Regions from separate parts of the Pseudodonghicola sp. genome, predicted to be linked through region 1. Evidence: riboswitches for the same ligand, from Rfam matches in the RefSeq annotation. Region 1 holds a riboswitch; the other holds the start of a gene.
What was found. Region 1 has a riboswitch for cobalamin ahead of ACN0V4_RS14980 (hypothetical protein). Riboswitches for the same ligand answer to the same signal wherever they lie in the genome.

Region 1 (4,460 bases):
CGAACTGGTGGGGCTGAAATCGAGCTTCACCATCCTCGACACCGACGATCAGATTCGCCTGCTGAAACAACTGGTTCAGGTCGCCGGCATCGACGACAAGCGCTGGCCCGCCCGGCAATTGGCCGGGGTGATCGACGGCTGGAAGAACCGCGCGCTGACGCCCGACAAGATCCCCACCGCCGACGCCGGCGCCTATAACCACCGGGGCGTCGAGCTTTACGCCCAGTATCAGGAGCGTCTGCGCCAACTGAACGCCGTCGATTTCGGCGATCTCTTGTTGCATATGGTGGTGATCTTCCAGGCCCACCCGGACGTTCTGGCGCAATATCAACGCTGGTTCCGCTATATCCTGGTCGACGAATATCAGGATACCAACGTGGCCCAATACCTCTGGCTGCGGCTGTTGGCCGGGGGGCACAAGAACATCTGCTGCGTCGGCGATGATGATCAGTCGATCTATGGCTGGCGCGGTGCCGAGGTGGGCAATATCCTGCGGTTCGAAAAGGATTTTCCCGGCGCCCATGTGGTGCGGCTGGAACAGAATTACCGCTCGACCCCGCATATTCTGGCGGCGGCCTCGAACGTCATCCGCGGCAATCAGGGGCGCCTGGGCAAGGAGCTTTGGACCGAGGCGGAGCATGGCGAAAAGGTCAGGCTGATCGGCCATTGGGACGGCGAGGAGGAAGCGCGCTGGATCGGCGAGGAGATCGAGGCGATGCAGCGTGGCACCCGGGGGCTGCGCGCCTTCGGTCTGGACGAGATCGCCATCCTCGTCCGCGCCTCGCACCAGATGCGCGCGTTTGAGGATCGGTTTCTGACCATCGGTCTGCCCTATCGGGTGATCGGCGGCCCGCGCTTCTATGAACGGCTCGAAATCCGCGACGCCATGGCCTATTTCCGGCTGGTGGTCAGCCCGGATGACGATCTGGCCTTTGAACGCATCGTCAACACGCCGAAACGGGGCCTGGGCGACAAGGCGCAGCAGCTGATCCAGACCACGGCGCGGGCCAATGGCGTCAACTTGGTCGAGGGCGCCCGGATCGCGCTGGACGAGGGGCTGATCAAGGGCAAGGGCGGCACGGCGCTGCGCACCCTGGTCGATGATCTGCGGCGCTGGGGCCGGATGGCGGGCGACCCCGATCTGTCCCACATGGAACTGGCCGAAATCGTGCTGGATGAAAGCGGCTATACCGGCATGTGGCAGAACGACAAGACGCCGGAGGCGCCGGGGCGGCTGGAAAACCTCAAGGAACTGGTCAAGGCGCTGGAAAATTTCGAGAACCTGCAAGGGTTCCTGGAGCACGTCAGCCTGATCATGGACAACGAACAGGCCGATGCCGACCAGAAGGTGTCGATCATGACCCTGCACGCGGCCAAGGGGCTGGAGTTTCCCGCCGTCTTCCTGCCGGGGTGGGAGGACGGCCTGTTCCCCTCGCAACGCAGCATGGACGAAAGCGGTCTCAAGGGGTTGGAAGAGGAACGCCGCCTGGCCTATGTCGGCATCACCCGGGCGGAGGAGCTTTGCACCATTTCCTTCGCGGCCAACCGGCGGGTCTTCGGCCAATGGCAATCGGCGCTGCCGTCGCGCTTCATTGACGAACTGCCCGGCGAGCATGTCGATATCCTGACGCCTCCCGGTCTTTATGGCGGCGGGTATGGCGCCGCGGCGGCCCCGGCCGCTCCGGTGCGGGGCAGCATCGAATCCCGGGTGTCCGAAGCGAATGTCTATAACTCGCCCGGCTGGAAACGGATGCAGGCGCGCGCCGGCGAACGCAGCATGTCGCAGCCGCGCGAAACCCGCAATACGGTGATCGACGCCACGGCCGTCTCCAGCTTCACCGTGGGAGAGCGGGTGTTTCACCAGAAATTCGGCTATGGCACCGTCACCGGGATCGAGGGCGACAAGCTTGACGTCGATTTCGAAAAGGCCGGGCCGAAGAAGGTCGTCGGCCGTTTCGTCACCGCCAGCGACGATGTGCCGTTCTGACCGTGCAAAAGCGACGCAGGGGCGGTTTGCCAATGCATCGGGTGGTGAATCCTGTAATCTTTCGCCCGTGAGGTGCCCCCTTCGGGGGGAGAATTGGGAAGCCGGTGCAAGACCGGCACTGCCCCCGCAACGGTAAGGATCGGGAAACTCCGGCGAAACCACTGAGAGCATATTCTCGGGAAGGGTCGGATCAGGGCGCATGCCCCCCATTGTCCAAGTCCGGAAACCAGCCTCGTGCCAACGTCAGACCGCGGGCGGCGGTCAGGGCGCGGTGTGGGGCAGCATCCCCGTCTTCCGGCCTTGATCTTTGTCGCCTGCATTCAGCCCCTGCCGCGGGGAGCGGCGGAGAAAGGAGCGGAGATGAAGTGCAATCGGGGTATCGGGCGATGATGCTCGCGGGGATCCTGCGGGCGCTGCGTGATCTGCCTGCGGAGGTCGATGATAAGGTCGCCGCGCGGATGGGATTTCTCGAATGGTTGATGACCCTGCCCGAGGGCTGTTCCGAGGCCGCGGCGGCGCGGGCGGCGGAATGTCGGGCGGCGCCTTTTGCCGCGACTTCGCCTCAGGTGGCGCTGTTTTGCAATCACCTGCGCGCGTTGCAGCGTTGCTCCGACGAGGTGCGGTTGCTGGGACGACCTGGTGGGGGAGGGGCGTGAAGCGGCTGGACGGAAACCGGAAAATGAAAACGGCGGCACCAGGGAGGAGGAGAGGTGCCGCCGTTCTCTTGTAACATCAGGCGCAGGGAGGAGGAGAGCGCCCGATGTATTCGGCTATGTCATTTCCCCTATCGGGGGATGGAGTGGCCGGCGACGCAGGGAGGAGGAGAGCGTCGCCGGCCGATCCAACACCGAACGCAGGGAGGAGGAGAGCGTCCGGTGCATCAGGTTCCGGCATTCGGGGCCGGTATAGGGTGCGGCGACATCAGGGAGGAGGAGCGATGTCGCCGCTATGTACAGACCCTCAAGGGAGGAGGAGATGAGGGCCTGAACCGTTTATGTCCTTCGATGCTCCGTCAGCACACCTTGCGGGAGGCCTGATAGGCCACGCGGCGCAGTTCGGAGCGATGCAGGCCGAGATCGGCCAGCTCTTGATTGTTCAGGGCGCCCATTTCGTTCATCGTCTGGCGGTACACCCGATACCGTTCGATCCGAACGCGCACATTGGCGATCCAAGCGGTCAGCCGACCCAGCAGGGTGGCGTCGTGATTTTCGCTATGCGTCAGAGCGGCCATTGTTCGTAACCTTAAGTATTGTCAGTTCAGCGCCGTCTTGTGGCGCCGTGTTGAGACTGAAAATAGGCAAATGCTGCAATTGCACAATAGCGGAGATGTTCAATGCTGCTATGCAGCAAGTGCATAGATTGATTGCATATTAAATGGGCAGCACTTCTGACGTAAGGTCATCAGACGATCTCGTCATGGGCCCGCCCGCCGTCCCGGGGTGGCTGTGGCCCATGGGGGATGGGTCTGTGAAATAGTTAACGCCTTCGGAGCCCTTTCCGGGAAACGATATTTCTTTCCGGCGCCGATTTGGGTGTCTTCATCCTCGTTGCTTTGGGCTGGCGCGGGAATGGGACGTTTTGGCGCGCTCACCTTCTCATGCAGGCATCGGCGGGGTGATGTGCGCGGTTGGTGTGGGTGCGTGGCAATAATACAACATCGCAAGCGTTTCCGGCGGCATTTTTCTGATTGAAGCTTTCATTGTGCGGCCGGTTGCGCCCCGGCGCCCATCGCTTCCGTCGCCGGGAAGGCGGCCTGAGGCGCACGGTGGGAAATCATGGGAGTGGCGGGAAATCACGGGAACCGCAGGGGGCGAGTGGTCGTTCTGGGGTGATTCGGAGGCATAAAAGGGAACATGTGGGGAACATCTGGCGTGCTGATCCCGGGGTGCAAAATTTTTATGGGAAACCCCGGGATTTGTTGGGAGGGGGTGAGAGAATCAACATCTAGTGGTCCGATTCTCCTTTGCCGCAAAGGAGGCTTATGTGATTCCCGGTCTCTGTGGTCTGCCTTGCCAAAATCCGGTGAATCGGGCAGGTCTCTCCCGGGGTGTCCCGTAAATTCCAGTTGCTTTCCATAAATTCCCATGGCATCCCTTGTTCATCGGATGGAGACGAGGCAAGGGGCGACACAAACAGACCCCGACGCAAATAATAAAAGCAGGTTTCATACAGGCACTTCGCTTTCACCGAACCAAGAGATCCGGCGCGCGAGCGAGCAGACATCCCCCCAGGTGGCGCGCGCAGTCGGACACCCCGCAAAGCGGGACAAGCGGCGGGTTGATCAGTGGCAGCAGATCAACCTGCCGTTTTTTCGTTCGGGGGGTGACAACAACGACCCGGGGGCACGGGCAAAGGGACAGATGGTGTGAGCCGGCGCTTCAGAGGCGAATACACCTTCAAGGTGGACAGCAAGGGCAGGGTCTCGATCCCGGCCCTGTTTCGCCGTGTGCTCGAAGCCGGGGATCCCGAATAC
Region 2 (4,460 bases), on a different contig from region 1:
TTGAAATAGTTGGTGCTTGATCATCCTGTCTCAGATCCCCAGCACCGCGCGGATCGCCGGTTCGTCGATGTCATGGTGTTCCGCGATCACCACCAGATGCGACCGGCGCGGCGCGTCGCCCCAGGGACGGTCGTATTGGGTGCGCAGACGTTCCCCCACCGCCTGGACCAGTAGCCGCATCGGCTTGCCCTCCACGGCGACATGGCCCTTGACCCGCAGCACATGCTGGTCGCGGGCCAGCCTGAGGATCGCCGCCTCCAGCGCCGCGACATCGGCGATCTCGCCCAGATCGACGACGATACTGTCGAAATCGTCATGTTCGTGATCGTCGGCGCCGTCGTGATGCGAGGGGCGGGCGTCGAGGTCATCCTCGGCCGCTGCCCCGAGGCCGAGGATGACGCGCGGGTCGATCACCCCTTCGGTCATCGGCAGCACCGGCAGCTTGCGGGGCGCCTCGGCCTCGATCACCGCGCGGGCGGCGGCAAGCCCGGCCTCTCCCGCCAGATCGGCCTTGGAGAGGAGCACGATATCGGCGCAGGCGATCTGATCCTCGAAGACCTCGGACAGCGGCGTTTCGTGGTCCAGACTGTCATCGGCGGCGCGCTGCGCCTCGACCGCCGCCAGATCGGGGGCGAAACGGCCGGCGGCGACGGCTTCGGCATCGGCGAGCGCGATCACCCCGTCGACGGTGATGCGCGAGCGGATCGCCGGCCAGTCGAAGGCCTTCAGCAGCGGTTTCGGCAGGGCGAGGCCGGAGGTTTCGATCAGGATGTGATCGGGTTTTTGCGGCAGCGCCATCAACGCTTCGATCGTCGGGATGAAATCGTCGGCGACGGTGCAGCAGATGCAGCCATTGGCAAGCTCGACGATATTCTCGGCCGGGCAATTCTCATCGGCGCAGGATTGCAGGATATCGCCATCGACGCCGGCGGTGCCGAATTCGTTGACCAGCACGGCCAGGCGCTTGCCCTGCGGGTTGGCCATCAGGTGACGGATCAACGTGGTTTTTCCGGCGCCGAGAAAACCGGTGATGACGGTGACGGGGGTTTTGGTCAGATCGGACATGCGCGGTTACTCCTGCGGCGGTAGGCGGGCGATGGATTGTTTGCGAAAGATCACCGGACGGTCGCGCCAGGGCACGATGCCATCCGCAGTCGCGGCATAGGCGGCGATGCCGTCGAGGAGCTCGGGCAGATGGAGGTCGGGATCGAGATCGCCATAGATATAGGTCCAGCGATCGGACCCGCCGCTCAGCGCCAGGGCGCAGCCGCGCGAACAGGCCGAGAGGCATTCGACCGGGCGCAGCGTCACGCCGTCGGGAAGCTCTGCCGCTGCAAGTGCGGTGAGCATCCGGGTGCCCGGGCGCGGAGCTTCTGCCTCGGCGGGCTGGCCGCGGCGGCAGGTGGTGCAGACTGTGATCGTGACCCCGGCCATGATCCCCTCCTGTCAGGGGGCGAGGAGGGGGAGAGGCCAGCACGGGTATCCGCCAATGGGACAGCCCAAAGCCGGTCGCGAAACACCCCGTTCGCCCGTTGCATACATGCGCTGGCAGGTCTCCCGGCTTGCGGATGTCGGAGCGCGGCGCAGGGCGCTGCATCTCCGGCGGTCTGCCCACCTTCCCAGCCAGTTGGCCAGTGGTCGGGCGACCTCTCCGGTCACGGTCGCGGGGGCGGCTGCGCTTCGGCCCTGACCCTTGCGGGCGGCGGGCGTATCGCATTCCCTCTTGGCCTGTCATCGACAGGAACCAGCAGGCGCCAAGTGATGCCAAGGGCAGGGGATTGTCAAGCGACGCAGGCAGAGGCGGTGCATCGCCTTCTGTGGTCGTGACGGAGGCGAGGCCCGAAGCCGTCGCCATAGTGGATGGACCGGCGCGGCATCGCCCCGGTCGGTGATCAGCCTTGCGGTCTGACGGTCATGGCGCTCAGCGGCGCAGGCTTTCGGCGATCTGCCGCCCGAGCAGGTCGATGGCGGTGCCGGTCGCTTTGGCGATCTCTGCCGGCGCGTCCGAACTCAGCGGCACGGCGATCGCAAAGGGGACGATGCGTTCGCGGACGATCCTGTCATAGGAGGAGATCGCGAATTGCCCGGTCAGATGCAATTGCCCATCGAGCCGCGCGGCGAGTTCCGAGACCCGCACACCGATCTGCGCCTGCGCCGCGGTGGATAGCGGCCAGGGTTCTGCCGCGACCTCGGCGTTGCTGGTCGTGGCGATGTAATCGGCGAGTTGCTGGGTGATCGCCCGATTGGGCGTATCGGCCCAGAGCGCGCTTTTCACCGGTTTCAACGCGCCGCTCGCCTCTTCCCGCAGCATCTGGTCATTCGAGGCATAGGCCGGCAGCGAGACCTGCCGGATCTCGACCGAGGCGACCCGCAGCGCCAGCCGCGGGGCGGGAGCTTCGGCCGCCGCCGGGATCAGGTAACGCGGCGCGGTATCGCCACAGGCGGCCAGGGCAAGCAGGAGCAGGGGGGCAAGGCGTGTCATGGGTCACCGTCCGAACAGAAGGGAATTGGGGGACCGCTCGATCGAGCGGGCCAGGTTGGTCAGGGCCTGCGCCGTCGTCCGCAGTTCGCGCAGCGCGTCGAGGGTTTCGCGGCTGAAGCGCGAGTTCTGGCCGTAGCCGGCCAGCACGTCTTGCGCCTGGCTTACCAGTTGGTCGATCCGCTGGGCGAGGTCGGGCAGGTCGGCGACCGCCTGCTGCACCGCGGCGGTGGCGTCGCGGGCAGAGGAGAGCGTGGCATTGACGTTCTCGACCGCGCCGCCGGCGCGCAGCTCGGCCAGCGCCGCCTGGGCCTGGTCCAGCGCGGCCGACAGGCTGGCGGGCAGGGCGCGGGTGCTGTCCTGGTCGATCAGCGCCCGGGTGCTGTCGAGGAAGGCGGTGGCGGCGGTCACGAAAGTCTCGACATCAAGCGAATTGGCCTTGGTGGTCAGCTGGTTGAGCCCGTCGACCAGCTGAGGCACCCCGGCGATCTTCTGATCGAAGTAATTGGCGACATCGGTCACCGTGGTGGCGGCCTCGGCGGCGGAATCCAGCGCGGTGACCAGCTTGCCCACGGCCTCCGCGGTGCGCAGGTTTTCGGCGACGCCGCGCAGTTCTTCGACGGTGCTGCGCAACTCGCCGGGCAGCGCCTGGGCGTCCGCGCTGCCCACCAGGCCGCGGGCATCGTCCATCAGCTTGACAAAGGCATCCGGGGCGGCGCGCAGCTTTTCGTCGCCGGCAAGGCTTTCGATCGAGGAGAGCGTCGCGATGGCCTGCTGCATCAGCTCTTCGATCGGCAGCGAGTCGACCCGGTTCATCACCCCCTGGACCGTGGCCCCCGCATCCGGAATGTCGGCGGGAACCGAGGGGATTCGCGGCGGCGCCGAGGTCGAGGTATCGAGATGCGCCGGCGCCGCGTCGGGCAGTTCCACCAGCTCGACCGAGAGCGAGCGTGAGAAGATGCTTTTCGACATCAGCCGCGCGCGCAGCCCGTTGTCGACCTCGTCGGCGAAGAAGGCCATGATATCGGCTTCCGAGGTATTGGGATCGAGACCGAGCCGGCCCGGGTCGATGGAGAGCGTGGCGCGCAGGATCACGTCCCTTTCGCCGTTGCGCTCTTCGACGAAGGCCCCGAGGGCCGAGACCTTGCCGATCACCAGCCCCTTGTAGATGACCTCGGAATCGACCCCGAGCCCGGCGACCGATTGGTCGAATTCTACGGTCAGCTCCACCGGGTTCTCCAGCGGCTTGCTGAAGGCGGAGGAGCGCGCGGCGTCCTCGCTGGCATAGAGATCGAACACATGGCCGGCCTCGATCGGCTGGCCGCCCGAATAGACGGTGTCGAAGGTCAGCCCACCGCGCAGGATCCCCGCCACCGAGCCGACCGAGAGGTTGATCCCCCCGGGCCCGAAGTTGACCGAAAAGCCCGAAGTCAGCCAGAACCGCGTGGCCGAGGTCAGCAATTTGTCATGCGGGGCGGCGATGAAGGCATTCACCTCGACGCCATTGCCGGTCTCGAGAAGCCGGGGCGCCTCGATATTGCCGACCTCGATGCCGCGGAAATAGATCGGTGCGCCAGCGGTCAACTGGCCGGCATCCCGTGCGCTCAACGTCACCCTGGTGCCCTTCATGCCGGGCTGAATCAATGGCGGCTGCTCCAACCCCATGAAGATGGGGTCGCTTCCGTCAGCGACCGGTTCAAAGGCGGCCTGGATATAGACACCGGAGAGCACGGTCGAGAGGCCGGAAATGCCGCTGGTCGAGACCTCGGGGCGGACCACCCAGAATTGGGCGTTATGGGGCAGCTTGGCCGCCACCGCCCGGTCGATCCGGGCATTGACGATGACCGAGGTCAGATCATCCGAGAAGGTGACCTTCTCGACCACGCCGATATTGACGTCGCGATAGCGGATCTGGGTGTCGTTGGCGGTGACGCCGGCGGCGTTCTCGAACCAGATTTCGATCAGCGTGCCGCGTTCCGCC

Region 2: linked by a shared signal. The riboswitch ahead of ACN0V4_RS12830 (DUF1636 family protein) and the one ahead of ACN0V4_RS14980 (hypothetical protein) in region 1 are both predicted to bind cobalamin.

Annotation. Positions count from the first base shown of each region.
Region 1 is NZ_JBLWVT010000007.1:264,649-269,108, forward strand. Features, by position in the region: gene ACN0V4_RS14975 (ATP-dependent helicase) at 1-1,987, shown strand, start outside; cobalamin riboswitch at 2,041-2,237, shown strand; gene ACN0V4_RS14980 (hypothetical protein) at 2,353-2,643, shown strand; gene ACN0V4_RS14985 (DUF1127 domain-containing protein) at 3,000-3,218, opposite strand; gene mraZ (division/cell wall cluster transcriptional repressor MraZ) at 4,353-4,460, shown strand, end outside.
Region 2 is NZ_JBLWVT010000006.1:143,371-147,830, reverse strand. Features, by position in the region: gene cobW (cobalamin biosynthesis protein CobW) at 31-1,065, opposite strand; gene ACN0V4_RS12830 (DUF1636 family protein) at 1,072-1,434, opposite strand; cobalamin riboswitch at 1,530-1,764, opposite strand; gene ACN0V4_RS12825 (PqiC family protein) at 1,922-2,482, opposite strand; gene ACN0V4_RS12820 (intermembrane transport protein PqiB) at 2,486-4,460, opposite strand, start outside.